DNA from 3 places in the Micromonospora sp. WMMD967 genome. Region 3 is predicted to be linked to each of the others. Evidence: riboswitches for the same ligand, from Rfam matches in the RefSeq annotation. Region 3 holds a riboswitch; each other region holds the start of a gene.
What was found. Region 3 has a riboswitch for S-adenosylmethionine ahead of O7631_RS15015 (ABC transporter substrate-binding protein). Riboswitches for the same ligand answer to the same signal wherever they lie in the genome.
Positions count from the first base shown of each region.

Region 1: linked by a shared signal. The riboswitch ahead of O7631_RS02740 (aminotransferase class V-fold PLP-dependent enzyme) and the one ahead of O7631_RS15015 (ABC transporter substrate-binding protein) in region 3 are both predicted to bind S-adenosylmethionine.
Region 2: linked by a shared signal. The riboswitch ahead of thrC (threonine synthase) and the one ahead of O7631_RS15015 (ABC transporter substrate-binding protein) in region 3 are both predicted to bind S-adenosylmethionine.

Region 1 is NZ_JARUBK010000001.1:563,741-570,983, reverse strand. It holds gene O7631_RS02750 (metal-dependent phosphohydrolase) at 1-195, opposite strand, end outside; gene O7631_RS02745 (FUSC family protein) at 302-1,537, shown strand; gene O7631_RS02740 (aminotransferase class V-fold PLP-dependent enzyme) at 1,542-2,792, opposite strand; SAM riboswitch class IV at 2,863-2,983, opposite strand; gene O7631_RS02735 (PrsW family intramembrane metalloprotease) at 3,007-4,485, shown strand; gene O7631_RS02730 (hypothetical protein) at 4,541-4,708, opposite strand; gene O7631_RS02725 (co-chaperone GroES) at 4,790-5,128, opposite strand; gene O7631_RS02720 (AI-2E family transporter) at 5,289-6,599, shown strand; gene O7631_RS02715 (ATP-dependent DNA helicase) at 6,768-7,243, opposite strand, start outside.
Region 2 is NZ_JARUBK010000001.1:586,386-593,628, forward strand. It holds gene O7631_RS02815 (GNAT family N-acetyltransferase) at 1-712, opposite strand, end outside; gene thrC (threonine synthase) at 979-2,265, opposite strand; SAM riboswitch class I at 2,276-2,411, opposite strand; gene O7631_RS02825 (DMT family transporter) at 2,480-3,448, opposite strand; gene O7631_RS02830 (metalloregulator ArsR/SmtB family transcription factor) at 3,540-3,845, shown strand; gene O7631_RS02835 (DoxX family protein) at 3,906-4,355, opposite strand; gene O7631_RS02840 (winged helix-turn-helix domain-containing protein) at 5,425-5,658, opposite strand; gene O7631_RS02845 (hypothetical protein) at 5,886-6,440, shown strand; gene O7631_RS02850 (hypothetical protein) at 6,548-6,811, shown strand; gene O7631_RS02855 (hypothetical protein) at 6,799-7,053, shown strand; gene O7631_RS02860 (plasmid pRiA4b ORF-3 family protein) at 7,110-7,243, shown strand, end outside.
Region 3 is NZ_JARUBK010000001.1:3,207,935-3,215,177, reverse strand. It holds gene O7631_RS15035 (2'-5' RNA ligase family protein) at 1-399, shown strand, start outside; gene O7631_RS15030 (hypothetical protein) at 578-769, shown strand; gene corA (magnesium/cobalt transporter CorA) at 785-1,915, opposite strand; gene O7631_RS15020 (amino acid transporter) at 2,105-4,045, shown strand; SAM riboswitch class IV at 4,130-4,241, shown strand; gene O7631_RS15015 (ABC transporter substrate-binding protein) at 4,517-5,383, shown strand; gene O7631_RS15010 (amino acid ABC transporter permease) at 5,423-6,196, shown strand; gene O7631_RS15005 (amino acid ABC transporter ATP-binding protein) at 6,193-6,942, shown strand; gene O7631_RS15000 (Na+/H+ antiporter) at 6,990-7,243, opposite strand, start outside.

The DNA of each region.
Region 1 (7,243 bases), 2.6 Mb from region 3:
GTCGACCTGGGCGGCGAGGTCGGCGTGCTCGTCCACCACGTCGAGCACAGCCGTCAGGTGGACCGGAGTGTGGTAGTGCCGGTGCGGCTCCCGCCACCGACCGAGCAACCGCTCCCCCGCACCGCCCGACGACGCGTCCGGGCTCGCGCCGGCACCCCGGACCGCTGTCCGCCACCGATCAAGCAGATCAACCACCGCCCGAGTCTGCCGTATCCGCCCGTGACGCGTGTGAAGGGAGGATTCAGCGCGCCCACCACGGGTAGTCGCGCCCATGGCCGTGGCCCGGGACAAGCGACAGCCGATGGTGCGACGTACCGCGTTGCGTGAAGGACTGGTGGACATCGACGGCGCCCGGATCGCCGAGGCTACCGAGCAACTGCGCCATCGGAGCCGAGCCACCCTGCACGACCGTCTGCACCGGGTGAGGATGGCCGGCGGGCTGGCCGTCCAGGCCGGGCTGGCTGCCGGAATCGCGTACCTGATCGCGCACGTGGTCCTCGGTAACCCACAGCCGGTGTTCGCGCCGATCTCCGCGGTCGGCACCCTCGCCGCGTCGGTGGGCCAGCGGTTCCGCCGAACCGTCGAGTTGATCGTCGGGGTGGGGGTCGGGGTGGCCGTCGGCGACCTCTTGATCTACTTCCTCGGCACCGGGGCCTGGCAACTCGGCCTGGTGGTCACTGTCGCGATCCTGCTCACCATCTTCGCCGGGGCGAGCGTCGCCATCGTGATCCAGGCGGCGGCCACGGCGGTGCTGATCGTGACACTGAGCCCGTCGACCCAGGACCTGGAGATCCCCCGTTTCGTCGACGCGTTCCTCGGTGGCGGTGTCGCCCTGGTGGTCACGGCGGTGCTGCTGCCGCTGAACCCACTGCGGGTGATCAACCGAGCCGCCCGGCCGGCGCTCGACCTGCTCGCCACCCAGCTCGACGTCACGGCGGACGGTCTACGCAGTCGGGATCGGGCCACCATCCAGCGCGCACTGGAGAGGCTGCGCGACAACAAGGAGGAGTTGGCCACGTTGGGCGAGGCGATCGAGGGCGCGAAGGAGACCGCCACCCTCTCCCCGGCCCGCTGGCACCGCCGCGACGAACTGACCCACTACGCGGAGGCGGCCGACCCGATCGACCGAGCGATGCGCAACAGCGGCACCCTGATCCGTCGATCGGTGACCCTCATCGAGGACGAGGAGCCGGTGCCCGAATCGATGCCGGACGCGGTCGGTCACCTCGCCGAGTCGGTCCGGCTGCTCAAGCACGAGTTCGCTGCCGGGGAGGAGCCGGAGAAGGCCCGGGAGCGGTCCCTGCGGGCGGTCAGCGAGGCCGGCCGGGCGTACGGTGACGGCGTCGGCTTCTCCGGCAGCGTGGTGGTCGCCCAGATCCGCACCACAGCGAGCGACCTGTTGGTGGCCTCCGGGATCGAGCAGGAGGAGGCGAACCGGTGGATCCGCACCGCCTTCGGGGAGCAGGAGCGGCCGGTCGCCGAGCCGGCCAAACCCGACGAGACACCGAAACCGCCCACCGCCCCACCCGTCGGCTGAGCCCTCACCCCAGGTCGGCGAGTGCGGCGAGCAGCTGGTCCACCTGCGCCTCCGTGGTGCCCAGGCCGATGCTGGCCCGCAGCGCCGTGGACGGCAGGTCCCGGCGGCCGGTACGCCCCGCCGCCTCGCTGAGCAGACGTCGCGCCAGCGGGTGGGCGCAGAACAACCCGTCGCGTACGCCGATGTGGTGTTCGGCGGCCAACCGTGCGGCCACGTCGCTGGAGTCCCAGCCGACGACCACGAACGAGACGATCCCGACGCGGGGCGCGTCGCGGCCGAACGTGCGCAGCTCCACGACGTGCGGCAGAGCGGCGATGCCGGTCCGCAGTCGGGTCAGCAGCGCCTGCTCGTGGGCGGCCAGCGCGGCCCGGTCTGCGCCGTCGAGCGCCGTACACACAGCCGCCAGCGCCACCGCGCCGAGCAGGTTCGGGGTGCCGCCCTCGTGCCGTGCCGGCCCGGTCGTCCAGTTCACGTCGTGGGTGGCCGGTCCGACGTGGCTGGTGGCACCGCCGCCGGCCAGGTACGGCGGTGCGGCGTCCAGCCAGTCCGCCCGGCCGATCAGCACACCCGCACCGAACGGCGCGTACAGCTTGTGGCCGGACACCGCCAGGTAGTCGACGTCCAGCGCGAGCAGGTCGACCGGGGCGTGCGGGGCGAGCTGCGCGGCGTCCAGCACGATCCGGGCACCATGCCGGTGGGCCACCCGGGCCAGCTCGGTGACCGGCCACAGCTCACCGGTCACGTTGCTCGCACCGGTCACCGCGACCAGCACCGGCAGCGCCGGGTTGCTGCCCCGGCGTAGTTCGGTGAGGGCGGCGGCGAGGTCGCGTACCGCAGCGTCCGGGTCGGTGGGCACAGGCAGCCGCACCGAGCCGCGCGGCCACGGCAGCAGGTTGGCGTGGTGCTCACCGGCGAAGGTGACCACCGTCGTGCCCGCCGGCACGGCCCGTGCCAGCAGGTTGAGCGCGTCGGTGGTGTTGCGGGTGAAGATCACGTGATCGTCGGCTCGGGCGCCGAAGAAGTCACCGACCGTCTGCCGGGCCTGCTCGTACGCGAGGGTGCAGCGTCGGGACAACGCTCCCGCCCCACGGTGGACGCTCGCGTACCAGGGCAGCAGCTCGGCCACCGCGTCGGCGGCGGCCCGCGCGCACGGCGCGCTGGCGGCGTAGTCCAGGTTGATCTCGCCCGGTACGCCGAGGACGTCGAGCGGCCCCGACAAGGTCGGCTCGGGCGCGGTGTCGAAGCAGGTGGGCAGCGGGGGGAGAAGGGTGACGGGCACGCCGGAACCTCCGGGGTCAGGGACCCCGGGTGCACTGTCGGGACGGGGTCCGCGCTTGCCCAGCACACCGATCGGGCTGGGCCCGGTCATCACCCGGGGCACCCCACCGCGAACTCGACGAGGGTTGCCGGCCAGCAAGCCGGGGCTTCGCGCTGGCACTCGTGACCTGCCGGCAGCATAGCGGCTGCCGATGCGACCGGACCAGCCGGCGGCGGATGGCTACGCTGACCGCATGGCCGACACCCCGCCCGGTTCACCCCTGCCGTCGCCGCCCGCATCCACGGCCCCGTCCGCCGTCGAGGCGCCCCCGATGCCGCGGCGCCGACTGGGCTGGCGGCGGTTCCTGGCGCTGGCCGTGGTGGTGCTGCTCATCGCCGCCTGCGCGGTGTTCATCGTCTTCCAGCTCGGCCAGTCGCTCGGCGTGCAGGCCCTGCTCATCGGGGTGGCCGCCGCCATCCTGCCGGTGCCGGTGCTGGTCGCCTGCTTCCTCTGGCTGGACCGGTACGAACCCGAGCCGCTGAAATACCTGATCTTCTGCTTCGCCTGGGGCGCGTTCGTCTCCACCGCCGCCTCACTGACGGTGAACGACTTCGCCGCCGGCCGCTTCGCCGACTGGGGTCTGCCGGCCGCGCTGACCGGAGTGCTGGTGGCGCCGTTCATCGAGGAGTCGACGAAGGCGCTCGGCCCGATTTTGCTGCTGGTGTTCCGCCGCCGCGAGTGGTCCGGGATCACCGACGGCCTGGTCTACTGCGGGCTGTCGGCGGTCGGCTTCGCCATGGTGGAGAACATCCTCTACCTGGGCGGGTTGGGCTACGCGTCCGGTGTCGACAGGTATGGCCCCGCCACCGGCATCCAGCAGGTCATCGCGATCTTCATCCTGCGGATCCTGCTGTTCGGGTTCGCCCATCCGCTCTTCACCTCGATGACGGGTTTCGGCCTGGGCATCGCCGCGCGGACGGCGGACCGGCGGGTCCGGGTGCTCGCCCCGATCGCCGGCCTGCTGCTGGCGATGATGTTGCACGGCACGTGGAACCTGCTGCCCACGCTCACCCAGGCCACGGGCGAGGCCGTGATCATGCTGTACGGCTTCCTGGGCCTGATGGTGCCTGTCTTCTTCGGCACCGTGGGGCTGGCGGTGTGGCTGCGCGCCTGGGAGGGGCGGCTCACCGAGCGCGTCCTGCCGGACTACGTACGCGCCGGCTGGCTGAGCCCGCCCGAGGTGGCCGCGCTGAGCAGTCTGGGGCGACGGCACGCGGCCCGCAGTTGGGCGCGCCGGGTGGCCGGTGACGCCGGGGTCCGGGCGATGCGCGGTTACCAGTCCGCCGCCACCCGGCTGGCCCTGCTGCGCGACGGCACCCTGCGGGGCCTGGACCGGAAGGCCGCCGACCAGGAACGGACCGCACGGGAGGAGCGGGAGCTGCTGGACGCGATCAGCGCGTACCGGTCGGTCTTCGTCGGTCGGGATCCGCAGGCCCCGGCCGGGCTCTGGGACGGCAGCCGCTACCACCTGCGCTTCCCGGACGGCCAGCAACGCCCGGTGAACGCGCCGGACGAGCCGGTGGTGCCGATTCCGGTGGTGTTGGCCCCCGCACCGCCCCCGGTCGGGTACGCCCCACCCGGCTGGCCCGGCCTGCGCCCGCCCGCGCCCTGGCCCCCGGGTCACCACTGACGGCTGGTGCCCGTGGCTCAGGTGATCAGACCGGGGCCTCAGCCAGCCCGCCGGCTCACGTCATCAGCGAGGTGAGGAAGTCGCCGAAGCCCTGGAACATCGCGATCAACGCGGCCCCGATCGCCCGGAACATCTGCGCGGCGCCGTCCGGCCGGAAGGCCACGAAGTAGATCAGGAACGCGACGAAGCCCCAGGTCAACAGCTTCTTCACGAATACCGGCATCGTCCCTCCCCAGGGCCACGGTCGCCGGATGGCTTCCCGTCGTGCGGCCGGGCAAACGGTGCGCGGCAGGGGGAGGGTGGGTCAGAGGTAGAGGCCGGTGGAATCGTTCTCGATCCGCTCGGCGGCCACGGCGTGCACGTCGCGTTCGCGCAGCAACACGTACCCGCGGCCGTGCAGCTCGACCTCGGAACGGTCGTCCGGGTCGAAGAGCACCCGGTCGCCGGAGACGATGGCCCGCACGTTCGGGCCCACGCCCACGGCGGTGGCCCAGGCGAGGCGTTTGCCGACCGCGGCGGTCGCCGGGATGACGATGCCGGCGGTGGAGCGGCGTTCGCCCTCGCTGCCCTCCATCCGCACCAGCACCCGGTCGTGCAGCAGACGGATCGGCAGGCCGGCGTCGAGATCGTTGTCGGCGGTCACGCCGGAGACGCTACCGTGTGGCCGACGGCGGGCCGCCGGTGGTTACGCCGGTGGTGGCGGGGGCACTGTGTGGCGGAACTGCCCTACGGTGTCGGCAACGGACGTATGCTGTCCGACCTGTCGCCGTGGGTGGACCGGTCTCTTCTGCCAGGAGGTGCGCTTGAGCCGCTTCGAGCGGGTACGCGGGCGGCTTCGCCGCGCCTACCAGTCGCGACAGGAGTCGGCCCGTCCCGACGAGGGCACGTCGAGCGACGAGTTGAGCGACGTGTCGGCGGACGCCCGGGTGGCGTCCCCGGCCGTACCGGGGCCGACCGCGCCGCCGACTGCCTCGGTCTACGGTGCTGAGCCTCCTGTGGACCTGCACAGTTCGACCTCCAGCCGGGACGACGCCGACGTCCCGCACGGGCTGCGGATCGCCGCAGCGTGGTGCTGGCGGCTGATCGTGATCGGCGTGGTGGCCTGGGCTCTGCTCCGGATCGTCGGCACGATCAAGATCGTGATCATCCCGTTGGCCATCGCGCTGCTGCTCTCCGCGCTGCTCGCGCCTGCGGTGGGCTGGCTGCTGCGGGCCCGACTGCCCCGGTCGCTGGCGACGGCGGTGGTGCTGGTCGGCGGCCTGGTCGCGGTCATCGGCACGCTGACGCTCGTGGTCAACGAGTTCATCCGGGGCGTGCCGGAGTTGAGCGCGAAGTCCTCGGAGGGCGTCCGGCAGATCCAGAACTGGCTGAAGACGGGCCCGCTGCACCTCTCCGACACCCAGCTCGACCGCTACATCGACGAGGCCCAGGGCTGGATCAACAACAACACCTCGAAGTTCACCAGCGGGGCGCTGAGCACTGCGGCGACGCTGGCCGAGGTGCTGACCGGCACGCTGCTCGTGCTCTTCGCGACGTTCTTCTTCCTGCGCGACGGCACCCGGATCTGGCGTTTCCTGGTCCGCCTGCTGCCGGTGGCCGCCCGGTGGAAGGTCGACGATGCGGGCCGAGCCTCCTGGCAGACGCTTGTCGCCTACGTCCGCGCGACCGTCCTGGTCGCCTTCATCGACGCGGTCGGCATCGGCATCTTCCTGGTCATCTTCGACATCCCGTTCGCCTTCCCGCTGGCCGCGCTGGTCTTCCTCGGCGCGTTCATCCCGATCGTCGGCGCGGCGCTGTCCGGCGGCGTCGCGGTGCTCGTCGCGCTCGTCGACAGCGGCCCGGTCACCGCCCTGATCATCCTGGGCGCGGTGATCGGTGTGCAGCAGATCGAGGGGCACGTCCTCCAGCCGCTGATCATGGGACGGGCGGTCGCCCTCCACCCACTCGCGGTGATCATCGGTATCGCCGCGGGTGTCGTCCTCGCCGGCATCACCGGCGCGCTGGTCTCCGTGCCGCTCATCGCGGTGCTGAACACCGCCGTCCGTCGGCTCGCCGCCCGAAGGGTCCCGGACACCCCACCCGACGCCGTGGTCGTCGCCGCCCAGGCCCCGTAGGAGAGCGCCCACGCCTTCGCGCGCTCCGCGCGCGTCGCCAGCCCGCTTGATCACGCACGAACATGGAAGGAGTGGCCTCCCCACCGCGGGAGGCCACTCCTTCCATGTTGTAGCGCGATCTTGGCCGTGCGCCGCCCGGCGCTGGGGTGAGGGGTGACGGTGGGTCGGTCAGGACTGGGCGAGGCGTTCCAGGGCGCCGCGAGCCACCTCGGGACGCGTCGTGTACCAGAACGGGGGCAGCGACCGCCGCAGGAACGGCCCGTAACCGCGAGCCGTCTCCAACCGGGAGTCGAGCACCGCGACCACGCCCTTGTCGCCGGTCGCTCGGATCAGCCGGCCCACACCCTGAGCCAGCCGAACCGCCGCGATCGGCACGCTGACCGCTGCGAAGCCGGAGCCGCCGCCCGCGTCCACGGCGGCAGCGCGAGCCGCCGCCAGCGGCTCGTCCGGGCGCGGGAAGGGCAGCCGGTCGATGACGACGAGCTGACACGCGTCACCCGGCACGTCCACGCCCTGCCACAGCGACATCACACCGAACAGGCAGCTGGCGCGCTCCTCGCGGAACCGACGGACCAGCAACGGCAGGGCCTCCTCGCCCTGCAACAGCACCGGCAGGTCGGTCCGCGCGCGCAGCAGCTCCGCGG
Region 2 (7,243 bases), 2.6 Mb from region 3:
GCCGCCCCCTGGCGTCCAGGGCGCGCTCGTTGCCACGGATGCGGTCGGCGTCCACCTGCTCCGGCTCCCACTGCACGTCGCCCATGGGAGCGTCCATGAGCAGCCGGCCGTCCAGGTAGGCGATGTCCGCTACGTACTCCTGCGGGGTGGCTCCCTGCCAGCAGACCGAGTGGTAGCCCTCGGCTCGGGGTCGGGCCTCGGCCAGCGCCGCGCGCAACGCGACCCGGTCGATCCCGCCGACGTCGAGCCGGCGACGCACCTCCGCCAACGCAGACGTGGCGCCGGCGGCGGCGGCGAAGGCGTCACCAGCCGCCGACCGCGCCGGCCCGCCGGGCAGCGCGGAGACGGCCATCGCGACGACCCTCTTGCGCCCGTGCTCGCGGAGCAGACGCACCGCGTGCTCGTGCAGAGCCCGGCCGACGCCCCGCCGCCGCAGGTCGGGGTGCACCACCAGCTCGGCCGTGGAGTTGTCGGTGTTGTCCAACTGGGGCAGGTCGAGCTGGAGGTATCCGGCTGGCACACCGTCGAGTCGGGCCAGCGCCCAGAGCGACCGGGTGCCGGGCATCGGCGTGTGGAGCAGCGCGTCGAAGCGTCGCCGGCAGAAGGGCGGGAAGTCGGGCAGGTCGACGTCGTTGGCCGCCGCCCCGATCCGGTACGCCTCGTCGACCGCACCCCGGTCGGCACCGTCGAACGACGTGAGGGTGATGCTCATGCCGCTGAGCGTGCACCCCGGAAAAGCGATCGGGCCAGCGAATTACTCGCTGGCCCGATCGAACGTGGTCGGAAGGGACACTCGCACAACGCCTCCGGCGTTGGGTCGTAAGAACTTCAAAAGTCTTCGGCGAAATGCCCTCCCGCACGGAGCATCTTGCGCCGTCCGGTTCCTGCCGTCAAGTCCGTAGCGGCGGGTTTTCCATACTCACAGCGAAAACCCAGTTACCCGGCGGATCGCCCTGGCTCCGTCTGGACGATGCGGGATCAGCCGAGGAGACCGGCGTCGCGGGCCGCCCGCAGCGAGGGCTTGATGTGGTGGGTCGGCCCGACCTGACCGGCCACCGCGTCAATGGTCTTCAGGCCCTCGCCGGTGTTGAACACCACGGTCTCCGCGGTCGGGTCGAGCCGACCGGACTCGACCAGCTTGCGCAGCACCGCCACCGTCACACCGCCGGCGGTCTCCGCGAAGACACCCGTCGTGCGGGCCAGATCACGGATGCCCGCGCGGATCTCGTCGTCGTCGACGTACTCCATCCAACCGCCGGTGCGGCGGACCGCCTCCAGGGCGTAGACACCGGCGGCCGGGTCGCCGATGTTGAGCGACTTGGCGATGCCGGTGGGCTTGACCGGGGTGATCGAGTCGGCGTCGCCGTGCAGGGCGACGGCGATCGGGTTGCAACCGGCCGACTGGGCGCCGAAGACCTTCCACCCGCCTGCCGGCGCCTCGACCAGGCCGATCTCCACCAACTCGGTGAACGCCTTGTCAATCTTGGTGAGCAGTTCGCCGCTGGCCATGGGGATGACCACCTGCGCGGGGATCCTCCACCCGAGCTGCTCGGCAACCTCGTAGCCGAGAGTCTTGGAGCCCTCCGCGTAGTACGGCCGGACGTTGACGTTGACGAACGCGGTGTCCTCGAACTCGTCGGTCTCCACCAGTTCGCCGCAGAGCCGGTTGACGTCGTCGTACGAGCCGTCGATCGCGACCAGCTCGCCGCCGTAGACGGCGGTGGTGATCACCTTGCCCTGTTCCAGGTCGCTGGGGATGAAGACGACGGAGGGCACTCCGGCGCGGGCGCCGTGCGCGGCCACCGAGTTGGCCAGGTTGCCGGTCGACGCGCAGGCGAACCGGGTGAAGCCGAGTGCCCTCGCTGCGGTGAGAGCCACCGAGACGACCCGGTCCTTGAAGGAGTGGGTGGGGTTGGCGCTGTCGTCCTTGACCCAGAGCGGCGCGGTGATGCCCAGTTCGGCGGCGAGGTGCGGGGCCGCCACCAGCGGGGTCAGCCCCGGGTCGAGGGTGACCCGGGTGCTCGGGTCCTGACCGGCGGGGAGCAGTGCGGCGTACCGCCAGATGTTCTTCGGCCCGGCCTCGATCTGCTCCCGGGTGACCGTCGCCAGCGCGGCGGTGTCGTAGTCGACCTCCAGCGGGCCGAAACACTCGTAACAGGCGTGCTGGGCCACGAGCGGGTAGCGCGCCGAACAGGCACGGCAGACCAGGGCGCGGGCGGGACTGGCGGAGGTGTCGATGCCGGAGGCGACGAGCGTCGACGTCATGTCGAGATTCCTCTCATCTTTCCCCGCATCGCACGGTGCGGCGGGGACGGAATTGGCACCTGCCCCGCCTGTCGCTCAGCGGTGAGCGCGCGGGGTGGTTGCCGGGGCGTCGTCGGGCCGTATCCCTCAGCCCCTCTGGATGAGGTATGCAGTTGTGCCGTCGAGTCTAGGACAACGCTGTCGGCAGTAGCTACCGCTGATCCCAGGTAGTGGGTCAGCGGGCGCTGACCGCCACGCGGTCGGTAACCGCGATCGGGTCCGTGACCGCGCTCGCGCCGGGCAGCGACAAGGTCCGGTTCCGGGGGCGGTTGGCCAGGTTCGCGGCGACCAGCGCGGCGATGGTGACGGCGGCACCGACCAGTTCGACCGGCTCCGGGCGGTAGCCGCGGGCGATCTGCACCGCGAACGTGGTCACCGGGACCAGGTTCATGAACAGCGCGGCGTTGGCGGCGCCGAGCCGCTGCACTCCGGTGTTCCAGGCCAGTACCGCGATGACAGCTCCCACGATCACGGCGTACGCCAACTGTGGGGTGACCGCCACGAGGTCGGCGGCGGCCGGCGCGTGCTGCCAGCCGACGGCGTCCGCGCCGATGCTCGCGGCCAGCATGGCAGCGGTGCCGGCGAGCGCGGTCAGCGTGGTGAAGCGCAGTGGAGACCACCCGCCGAAGCGGCTGGCGCCGTGCGTGTAGATGCCCCAACCGAGCACCGCGCCGATCATCATCAGACCGCCGACACCGAACTGACCGAGCCCGGCCAGGCTGCCGCGGGTGATCACCAGGCCGACGCCGAGGAGCGCCACCAGGGAGAGGCCCAGCAGGAGCGGCTTCGGGCGTACGCCGTCCCGGGCCCACCGGACCAGTTGGGTGATCACCGGGGTGGTGGCCACGAAGAGCGACACCTGCTGCGGGGCGGCGTGTTCGAGCGCCAGGTTGGTGAGCACGTTGAAGCCGGCGAAGCCGACCACTCCGAGCACCACCACCTCGGCTGTCCGGGCACCTGGCCGCAGCGCGTCGGAACCCTCGCGGAGCAGCAGGATGGCGACCAGGACGAGGGCGGCGAGGAGGTAACGGGCGGTGGTCAGGTTGAGCGGGTCGACCCGGTGCAACGCGCTGGCCAGAACCGGGAACATCACCCCCCAGCCGAGGACGGCGATCAGCGGGTAAGCGGCGGCGCGGGATCGCATCGGCAGCTCCAATGTTCGAGTATCGTCGAACTAACGACACCGACCCTAGGAGCTTGTTCGAGGATTGTCGAACAACGGTTACACTGGTCACATGGAGCCGCACGAACCCGAACTGTCCGCCGTACCGGTCACCGCCGTGCTGGCCGCACTCGCCGACGACGTACGGCTACAGATCGTCCGTGCGCTCGCCGAGGGCGGCGAGGCCGCCTGCGGAAGCTTCGACTTCGGCATCTCCAAGGCGACCCGCAGCCACCACCTGAAGGTGCTGCGCGAGGCGGGCCTGACCCGCACCCGCGCTGCCGGCACCAGCCGCCTGGTGCGGCTCCGCCGCGACGAGGTGGACAAGCTCTACCCCGGTCTCCTGGACGCGGTCCTCACCTCCCGCCCGCCGGCCTGACCGGCGCGCGTCGCCGGAACCACCTCGTCGGGGCTCCGGCGACGCGCGGAACGGGTGCGGTCAGACGGACACCGGACTGGGTTCGGCCACCGAGGACGGCGGAGCGTCGGCGCGGCGTCGGAAGAGCAGTGAGTCGAGCGCCCACGGGCCGGAGCCGAGCGCGGCGACCAGCAGGAACGACCAGCAGAAGAGGGCCGACAGCTCGCCACCGTTCTGTAGGGGCAGCAGGTGGTCCGGCTGGTGCACGACGAAGTAGGCGTACGCCATCGAGCCGGACGCGAGGATTGCGGCGGGTCGGGTGAACAGCCCGACCAGCACCAGTGCGCCGCACACCAGCTGGATCAGTGCGGCCCACCAGCCGGGCCAGGTGCCGACCGGTATCGCCTGGCCGGTCATGGGGTTGCCGCCGAACAACCCGAAGACCGAAGTCAGACCATGCAGCGCGAACAGCAGACCGATCACGATGCGGAACAGGGACAGGGTCGGCCCGCCGAGCCGAGTGACGTTCATGGGTACCTCCATCGAAGGAAACAGATCTCTTCAATGTGAGGCATGAAAGTATCGAAGCTTATAAATTCCTTGCTAGTGGGAAAGTCCCCGGCCGGAATGTACCGCCGTCGAGCGTGTCGCGTCGAGCGCTCCTGGCAGCGCGCGGAGGTCGCCAAGCCAGTGACCTGCAGCAATGCAGGAACGGCACCGGCGAGCATCACGTGGGCACGCTCCCACAGTGTGGATGGCACCTGTCGAGCTGCCCCACATCTGGGGCGGAAGGGCCGCGAGTCAAGATCGTGTTCGATCCTGAATGGCAACGCTGTTGTGTTAGGGCAGAGGTCGGCATTGCACCTCGGGCCGTCAACCCCGACACACGCTGGCCGTGCCGGGCTGGCGGCATGCCCGACTTGGGTTCCATGAAGTCGGGGCCTGTCGCCGCGCGTTTAGCCCCGACTTCATGAAACCCGAGTCGATCAGACGGATGCTTCCTTGCCAGATCCACAGGCAAGCATGACAACAACGGCAAACCGGGATCGCGGATGGTTGACCAGCCCTCGCCCACCGGTAGTGCGCCTCTTGCCCCGACACAAGAAGGCGCTCCCCCATACGTCGACAACCGGAACTGCAAGATTGCACCGGCTGGGGAGTGCGGGGCTGGCGTGAGGGCACCCCCGGGATCGGCTGCCGTGGCGACCCTGGCTCGATCATGAAGTGGTGGTGCCCGGGTTGAGGTTGTACCGGCGCTTTGTCACCCACCACAAGTCCATGATCGACCGGGTGGGTGGGTTGACGAGCAGCGACCCCACCTAACGCGACGACGTTGCCCTTGATGTAGTGCTTCAAACGGGCCGAATCCTTGTTGGCCGTACGACTCGCCAGCCCTCGATCAGGATCGTGATGGCCTGCCGGACCGTCGACTGGCTACGCACGTCGTAGAGATCCGCCAACTCCTTGGCCGAGGGCAGCTTGTGACCTGGCGGCCACTCGCCGTCGGCATGCGCTTCCTGATGTCGGCGATGATCCGCCGGTAGTACGGCTCGAACTTCGCGGCGAGGGCATGCGAGGTACTCCCAACCAGCCAGTAGATCTACCGCTGGCCGTCGGGTCGATCTCGTACAAAGACGCCGCGACCCTGGTGCCCCTCGACCAGGCCCTCGGCACGCAGCGTCAGCATGGCCGAGCGGATGACCTGGGTAGAGACCCCGTAATGGGCGCACAGTTCAGAGATGGACGGCAGCTTGTCGCCAGGCTTCAGGTCGCCCGACTTGATCCGATCGCGAATCTCGGTGGCGATGCGCTCGTAGAACGGCGTGACTGACATGGTGGTGCTCCCTCGTCGGCACCACCATCTGACGACTCTTCGCTTATGACATCAAGTTCTTGGTATTTCAAGGGTTGCACTACTGATACTAGGCATCATATGTTGACGCCGAGGCGGCCCTCGTCGGCAAAACAAGGGGCGACTCACCCCCGGGTACGCCCGGTTCGCCGGGGCGGCACCTGTGCGCCGCCCCGGCGTCTTCACAGCTTTTGAGCAGGAGGTTTGACGTGACCGCTTCAGAGACCGAGACGGAAGTGCCGGAGGCGAGCGCAATCTGGTCCGTGGAGCGGGTGACGGCCGAGTTGCGCGAGACGTACCTCGCCGTCGCCGCCGCCGCCGTGTTGCTGGAACGGACCGGCGTTGGCTGCGCCCACCCGGCGATCCGGCTGGCACGGCGCAGCGGTGAGGACGCGCTCGACCTGGCCGGTGACGCCGAGCGGCAGCTCAGCGACGGCATCCACCTGCTCCGCGCCGACGCTGGCCACCAGGATCGGTCCACCATCGGCGCTCTGGTCGAGGTCCTGGACACCGTGCGAGACCAGTTGGTCGGTGCGGCCTCCCGCATCGGTGCGCTCCCGGCCCGGATCACGGCCGCCGGGCAGCAACTCCTCGGCCCCGACCCGCACGACCGGCCCAGCGACCCGGCGACCGAGACGGCGGCCGGGCAGTGGAACCGGGCCGCCGACCAGCTCGGGCTCATGACCGAGAGCCTGTCCGCTGCGGTCACCGCGCTCACGTCGTACACCGGCGGGCTGTCCAGCGCGGAGCCCGCCACCGCCTGAAACCTGCCCGCGGACTTTCGTGGGACGGAAGGCCCGGGGTGGGTGCCGGTCGACCCCGCCCGCCCCGGTGCCGCCCAGCAACCACATCGAACGGAAGGCAGTCCACCGTGATCTACCAGGCCAGGGGGCGCCTGCTCCCCCAGCACGTCCGCGGCGTCACCTTCGACGTCCGCCGGTGGCGCGGCGTCGACCCCACCCAGGTGTACGGCTACCTCGCCCTTGTCGCCGACGAACTGGAACGGCTGAGCCGCGATCTCGCCACCGCACACACCGAGGGTGAACGCATCCGCCAGGCCCTGCGGCAGTGGCAGTCGCGGCACACCGACTGTCGGCACGCCCCGACAGCCCTGAACAGCCGGTGGTCCCGGTGACCGAACCGCACTGGATCATCCACCTGCCGACCACCCTGCACCGGGTCGACGACGCTGCGGCGCTGGCCATGGCGCTGCGCCATTCCCTCGGCCATGTGCTCGCCATCGACTTCGGCGAGACGACGCTCAGCGAGGAGGACCGACAGTTCCTGCGTACCCGAGTCTGGTGTGACACCAGGCTCGCCGGGACCGGCCGCTGCGGACGCCCGGCCGACCACGACGGACCCTGCCTGGCACGGTGACACGGCGCTCGGCGGGTTGTTGGCGATCGACTCCAAGCAGAGTGTAGAAAGCTCGGATGAGCCCGGTGAGCCGTCGTCGCAAACGCGCCACGTCCAGTCGGTCCGGCCAGCGGGTCGTGCGTCCTGCCGAGCCTGTCAACGTGGAGCCGTGCGACTGCCCGGCGTGCTCGAATGCGGACTTCGACCCGCA
Region 3 (7,243 bases):
CACCGTCCGCACGTCTCACTGGCGGTGGCGCCCCGGTTCGACCCGGAACAGGTCGCCGAGGCCCTGCACGGGACGGTCGTGGCGGCTCCCCTGCGGCTCGAGTTCCAGCACGCCGGCCAGTTCGTCGGTCGGGTGCTCTGGCTCGGTCCGACGCCCACCCCGGAGCTCCTGGCCCACCACCGCACGGTCCACGACCGGCTCGCCGCCGCCGGCATCCCGTTGGCCGAGCACTACCAGCCGGGCCGGTGGGTGCCGCACTGCACGCTCTCCATGCGGGTGCCGAACGCGCTGATGGCCGCCGCGGTGCGCCGCTGCCTGGAGGTGCTGCCGCTGACCGCGACAGTGGTCGGGGCGGCCCTCACCGACCACGCGCGGGGCATCGCCCACCCGCTGCCCTGACCGTCGACGAAAATGTCCGGTTTGGCGGGCGACAGTCGGGAAACCGAAAAGAAGCGGTGGTTATGCGGCCTGACGTGGGATGGTTCGACGTAGATGCCGTCCCGCCGAGCGCGTTCCGCCCGGCCGGCGGCGCGGGGTCACGCCGCGCTGCCCACGGCGGCTTCGACGAGGAGGGGCAGTGCCTATGCAGGCTCAGCGCAGGCCACCGCGAGCGGAGCGGAGCCAGAGCCGGGACGACCGGACCGCCGGCGGTATGACCGGGGCGGCCACGCCCCTGACGATCTGGGCGGCCGCCGTCCTGCTCGGCCGGATCAGTGCCGGCGACGACGACGTCGAGGACGAACGGCACATCCTGCGCGGCATCGAGTGATCCTCGGCGGGCGGCTCACAGCCAGCCGCGCCGCTTGAAGATCAGATACAGGGTGCCGCAGACCAGCAGCATCAACAGCAGCGCGAAGAGGTAGCCGAAGCGCCAGTGCAACTCCGGCATGTGGACGAAGTTCATGCCGTACACGGTGCCGATGAGCGTGGGAGCGAACAGGATCGCCGCCCAGGACGAGACCTTCTTCAGCTCCTCGTTCTGCGCGTAGCTGGCCGCCGTGAGGCTCCGCATCTCCTCGTTCTGCTGCTGCGAGACGAGTGTGGCGTTGACGGTGAGGATGTTCTGCAACAGGTGCCGGAACCCGTCCACCCGTTCCACCACCTGGGTCAGGTGGTCGGTGACGTCCCGCAGGTAGCGGCGTAGCTCCTCGTCCGTGTCGGCACTGCCCGCGCCGTCGGCCAGCGCGTCGAGCACCGCGAGCAGGGGGCGCGCGGCGCGCTGGAACTGGATCACCTCGCGGCTGAGGCCGTAGATGCGCCGGCTCGCGTTCGGGTCACCACCGAACACCTGGGTCTCGATCTCGTCGATGTCGTTCTCCAGCCCGGCCACGACCGGCGCGTACCCGTCGACGACCTGGTCGAGGATCGCGTACAGGACCGCCTCGGGGCCCTGGGCGAGCATCTGCGCCTCGACCTCCATGCGCCGCCGCACCGCGGCCAGGTCCGGCGCCTCACCGTGCCGGACGGTGACCACGAAACCCGGCCCGATGAACAGGTGCAGCTCGGAGAACTCGACCTCTTCCCGGAGGTCGTCGTAGCGGGCGGCGCGCAGCACCACGAACAGGGTCTCCCCGTAGCGTTCCAGCTTGGGTCGCTGGTGGGCGTTGATCGCGTCCTCGACCGCCAGGTCGTGCAGGCGGAACTCCCGCGCCAGCGAGGTGATCTGCTCGATGTCGGGCCGGTACAACCCGATCCAGGCCATCGCGCCGTCCTGCTCCTGCAGGCAGCGGTACGTCTCGGCGAGGCCGGACGGGGAAGCGAACCGGTGCCCATGGAGGTAGACGGCGCTGTCCACCACCCCACCGGTGGGCGGGGTGGGCGACTCCGTGGGCGGTGGCACGCCGACTCTGGTCTCGTACTCGTCGAGTTGGCGACCGAAGCCCCCACCCGGGCGGAAGCGACGGCCACCGACCATGCCCTGTCCCCTCCCCGGTGACGCCCGGTCCGGCACGACTCCCGCCACCCCGGGGGCCGCTGCTTCCCCCCTGTCCCGCGCCCGAAACCCGGTGTGACGCGGGGTGGGTTCCCCGCACCGGCGGACGGGCACCCCACCGCGGACGGATACTCACGGTTACCAGGGGCGGGACTGACGGGGGACGCGCCGGTGGAGGTCGACAAGCGCGCGGGCCGGCTGCGGGAGTGGCTGCTGCGTGCCGGCGCCGAGGAGCCCGTGCAGCACCAGGGGCCGCACGGACGCCCGCCGGAGCACCGGCACCACCCCTGGTGGAAGGTGATGTGCCTGACCGGTGTCGACTACTTCTCGACGCTGGGCTACCAGCCGGGCATCGCGGCGCTCGCCGCCGGGGCGCTCTCCCCGGTGGCGACCCTGGTGCTGGTGCTGGTGACCCTGCTGGGCGCGCTGCCGGTCTACCGACGGGTGGCGGCGGAGAGCCCGCACGGCGAGGGCTCCATCGCGATGCTGGTACGCCTGCTGAGCTACTGGCCGGGCAAGTTGCTGGTGCTGGTGCTGCTCGGATTCGCGGCCACCGACTTCATCATCACCATCACTCTCTCGGCCGCCGACGCCACCGCGCACATCGACGAGAACCCGTTCTGGCCGAGCGCGCTCAAGGGATACGAGGTGCCGCTCACGCTGCTGCTGGTGGCGCTGCTGGGCGCGGTGTTCCTCAAGGGATTCACCGAGGCCATCGGGATAGCCGTCGTCCTGGTCGCGCTCTACCTGACGCTGAACGCTGTGGTGATGGCCGACGCGCTGTGGCGGGTGGTGACGCACCCCCACGCGGTCGAGGACTGGACCACCGCGCTGACCACCGGTCACGGCGATCCGTGGATGGTGGTCGCCCTGTCGCTGTTGGTCTTTCCGAAGTTGGCGCTGGGTCTGTCCGGCTTCGAGACCGGCGTGGCCGTGATGCCGAGCGTGCGCGGCGACCCGCAGGACTCCGAGGCGCGACCGCTGGGCCGCATCAGGGGCGCTCGCCGGCTGCTCACCACCGCCGCCGTGATCATGAGCGTCTTCCTGATCACCAGCAGCGTGACGACCACGATCCTGATCCCGCCGGAGGCTTTCCAGCCCGGCGGGCCGGCGAACGGCCGGGCGTTGGCCTACCTGGCCCACGCGCATCTCGGGGAGGTGTTCGGCACCGTCTACGACCTGTCCACCATCGGGATCCTCTGGTTCGCGGGGGCGTCGGCGATGGCCGGGCTGCTCAACCTCGTACCCCGCTATCTGCCCCGCTACGGCATGGCTCCGACCTGGGCGCGGGCGGTCCGGCCACTGGTGCTGGTCTTCACGGCGGTGGCGTTCCTGATCACGGTCGTCTTCAAGGCCAGCGTCGACGCGCAGGGCGGCGCGTACGCCACCGGGGTCCTGGTGTTGATCACCTCGGCGGCGACGGCGGTGACCCTCGCGGCGGTGCGGCACCGGCAGCGCGGCCGCACGACAGCGTTCGGCACCATCGCGGTGATCTTCGTCTACACCACGCTGGCGAACGTGGTGGAACGCCCGGACGGCGTGAAGATCGCGGCCTGCTTCATCGGCGGGATCATCGTGGTCTCGCTGCTCTCCCGGTTGTCCCGCGCCTTCGAGCTGCGGGTCGACCACGTCGAGCTGGACCCGGTCGCGACCAAGATGATCGACGAACGCGCCGGTCGGCGGATCCGCCTCATCGCCCACGAGCCCGACGGCCGGGATGAGGTGGAGTACCGCGCCAAGCTGGCGCAGACCATGGCGGACAACGACTTCCCCGACGACAGCGACGTGCTCTTCGTCGAGGTCCACGTCTCCGATCCGTCGGACTTCGAGACCGAGCTCGTGGTGACCGGCAGTCTGGTCGACGGTCGCTTCCCGGTGCTCAGTCTGACCAGCTCAGGGGTGCCCAACGCGCTCGCCGCCCTGCTGCTGGAGATCCGCGACCGGACCCGTCGACGCCCGCACATCTACTTCGAGTGGACCGAGGGCGGCCCGGGTCGCAACGTCCTGCGCTACCTGGCGTTCGGGCAGGGTGAGATCGCCTCGGTCACCCGGGAGATTCTGCGTCGACACGAGCCTGATCCGCGCCGACGGCCACACGTGCACGCCGGCTGACGGGACCGCGGGCACCCATCTCCCTGGTGAGCGTGGTCATAACGACTGGACGATCCACCCGTGCCTGCTGCTAGCCTCGGCGCAGGTCATGAGCGCCAGCGCGAAGCCCCGGCTCGCTGGCCGGCAACCCTCCTCCGCGGTGGGGTGCCCCGGGTGAAGACCAGGCACCGACAGGACGTCGGTGCAAGCGTGGCCTGGCACCCAGGTCAGCACAGACCCGGGAGAACCATGCGCATCCTCAGCACCACTCCACCGACCGACACCGCGGACGTCCGCGCCGGTTGGCCCTCGCCGGCACTGACCCGGCGGCGGCACGTGGACATGATGCGAATGTGCAGCGCCGCGTGTCGTCGCGGCACCACGCACTAGCGCAGCCCTCCTCCCGAACCTCCCTCACCGGTACGCCCATCGGGCGCACCGCCGGCGACGCACATCCGTGCGTGCCGGGACGCGACCTTTTCGGAGACACCCGTGCGACTTCTTCCTGCCCTGACCCGTGCCACCGCCCTGGGCGCTGCCGCCGTCCTGGCCGCCACCGCGCTCACCGCCTGCGGCGGCGACAGCTCGTCCGACACCAGCGCCAACCCGTACGGCCTGGCGCAGCCGGGCGTTCTGCGGGCCGGCACCCTGACCGACGCCCCGCCGAACGTGTACCTCGAGGACGGCAAGTTCACCGGCTTCGACAACGACCTGCTGACCGCCGTGGCCGGCAAGCTCGGTCTCCGGGTCGAGTTCGTCGGCACCGACTTCTCCGCATTGCTCTCCCAGGTCAACAACCACAAGTTCGACGTCGGCAGTTCCTCGATCACCATCACGGAGGCGCGGAAGAAGACAGTCGACTTCGGCAACGGCTACGACTTCGGCTACTTCGGCCTGGACGTCCCGGCCGGCTCCCCGATCACCGACTTCGACCAGCTCGCCGGCAAGCGGGTCGTGGTGGTGCAGGGCACCGTGCAGGACGACTACGCCACCGGCAAGCAGCTCGACCCGGTGCGGGTGCCGGACTACAACGGCGCGATCAACCAGCTCAAGGCCGGCACCGCCGACGCGTGGATCGCCCCGGCGGAGATCGGCGAGAAGTCGGCCGCCGACAGCAACGGCAAGATCACCGTGGCGGCCAAGCAGCTCAGCCCGGCACCGACCGCGTACGCCGTCGCGAAGGGCGGCGACAAGCTGCGCGAGGCGCTGAACAAGGCCCTCGACGAGGTCATCGCGGACGGCACCTGGAACCGGTTGCAGTCCCAGTACTACCCCGGCCGACCGATCCCGGCGGACTTCAAGCCGGGCAGCGGAGCGGTCACGGTGGCGCCGTCGGCGTCCGCGTCGACCACGTCCTGAACCGACGACGAGCGAGCAGGACGGTAGGAGAGACGACCGATGGATCCGTTGAGCACCCTGTGGGAGACGTTCTTCGACCTCGACGCGATGCGCGAGGCGCTGCCCGAGATGCTGACCGTCGGGTTGCCGAACACGCTGATCCTGGCGGTCTCCGCCGCCCTGCTCGGCTCGGTGCTGGGCCTGCTGCTGGCCGTCGCCGGGATCTCCCGCAGCCGGTGGTTGCGCTGGCCGGCGCGGGTCTACACCGACGTGTTCCGAGGGCTGCCGGCCGCGGCGACGATCCTGTTGATCGGCGTCGGGCTGGCACCGCTGGGCATGCAGGTCTGGGGACCGGACCCCTACCCCCTGGGGATCCTGGCGCTGTCGCTGATCGCCGCCGCGTACATCGGGGAGATCTTCCGCTCCGGCATCCAGTCGGTCGAGGCCGCCCAGTTGGAGGGCGCCCGCGCGCTCGGCTTCTCCTGGAGCGACGCGATGCGGCTGGTGATCATTCCGCAGGGCATCCGGCGGGTCCTGCCGGCCTGGGTCAACCAGCTCATCGCACTGATCAAGGACTCCAGCCTGGTCTACTTCCTCGGCCTGGTGGCCAGCCAGCGGGAGCTGTTCCGGATCGGGCAGGACTACGCGGCCACCACCGGCAACGAGTCCGCGCTGCTCCTGGCCGGGCTCTTCTACCTGGCGCTGACAGTTCCGCTGACACACGTCGTCAACTGGATCGACCGGCGGTTGCGCCACGGACGGCCAGCCGTCGCGTCGACCGACGAGGACGACGACCTCCCGTTGCCCGCCACCGTCCAGGGAGACCGGCGATGACCACCGACACCACCACCACTACCTCGGTCAGCCTCGACGTACGGGACGTGCACCTCGCCTTCGGGCCGAACCGGGTACTGCGTGGCGTCGACCTGACCGTGCCGCGCGGGGGGACGGCCTGCGTGATCGGCCCGTCCGGGTCCGGCAAGTCCACCCTCCTGCGCACCATCAACAGGTTGATCGAGCCGGACCGCGGCGACGTCCTGTTGGACGGGCGCAGCGTGCTGGGGGACGACCCGGACAGCCTGCGGCAGCGGGTCGGCATGGTCTTCCAGCAGTTCAACCTGTTCCCGCACATGAGCGTGCTGCGCAACGTCACCCTCGCGCTGCGCCGGCTCCGCGGGCTCGGCGAGGACGAGGCGGAGGCCGTGGCCCGGGCCCAACTGGACCTGGTGGGGTTGGCCGGCAAGGCCGACGCGCGCCCGGCTCAGCTCTCCGGCGGTCAGCAGCAGCGGGTCGCGATCGCCCGGGCGTTGGCGCTGCGGCCCGAGGTGATGCTCTTCGACGAGGCCACCTCGGCGCTCGACCCGGAGCTGGTCAAGGGCGTGCTCGGGGTCATGGCCGACCTGTCCGCCGCCGGCATGACCATGGTGGTGGTCACCCACGAGATGGGCTTCGCCCGACAGGTCGCCGACACCGTCGCCTTCATGGACCGGGGCGTGGTGCTGGAGGCCGGCCCGCCCGAGGCGGTCTTCGAACGGGCCGAGCATCCTCGGCTCCGCCGGTTCCTGTCCCAGGTGCTCTGAGTCGCGACGGCTCCCAGGTGCTCTGAGTCGCGGCGGCAGGTCGGCGGTCACTCGTTGGGTCCGCGCCCCAGCAGCCGGATCTCCTCGTTGTCCAGGGCGGCCTGGAGCTCCTGGAGCACCAGGTCGTCGATCTCCCGGTTGTCGCGCAGGCGGGTGACCTCCCGACGCTTGTGGGCGAGGACGCGCAGGCGCAGCCGACGTTCGAGGCGGCGCTCCTCGGCGGTGCTACCCCCGCTCTCGTCGTTGAGGTCCTCCAGGTGCCTCTGGTACTCGGCTCGCAGCCGATGGACCGACTCCTCCT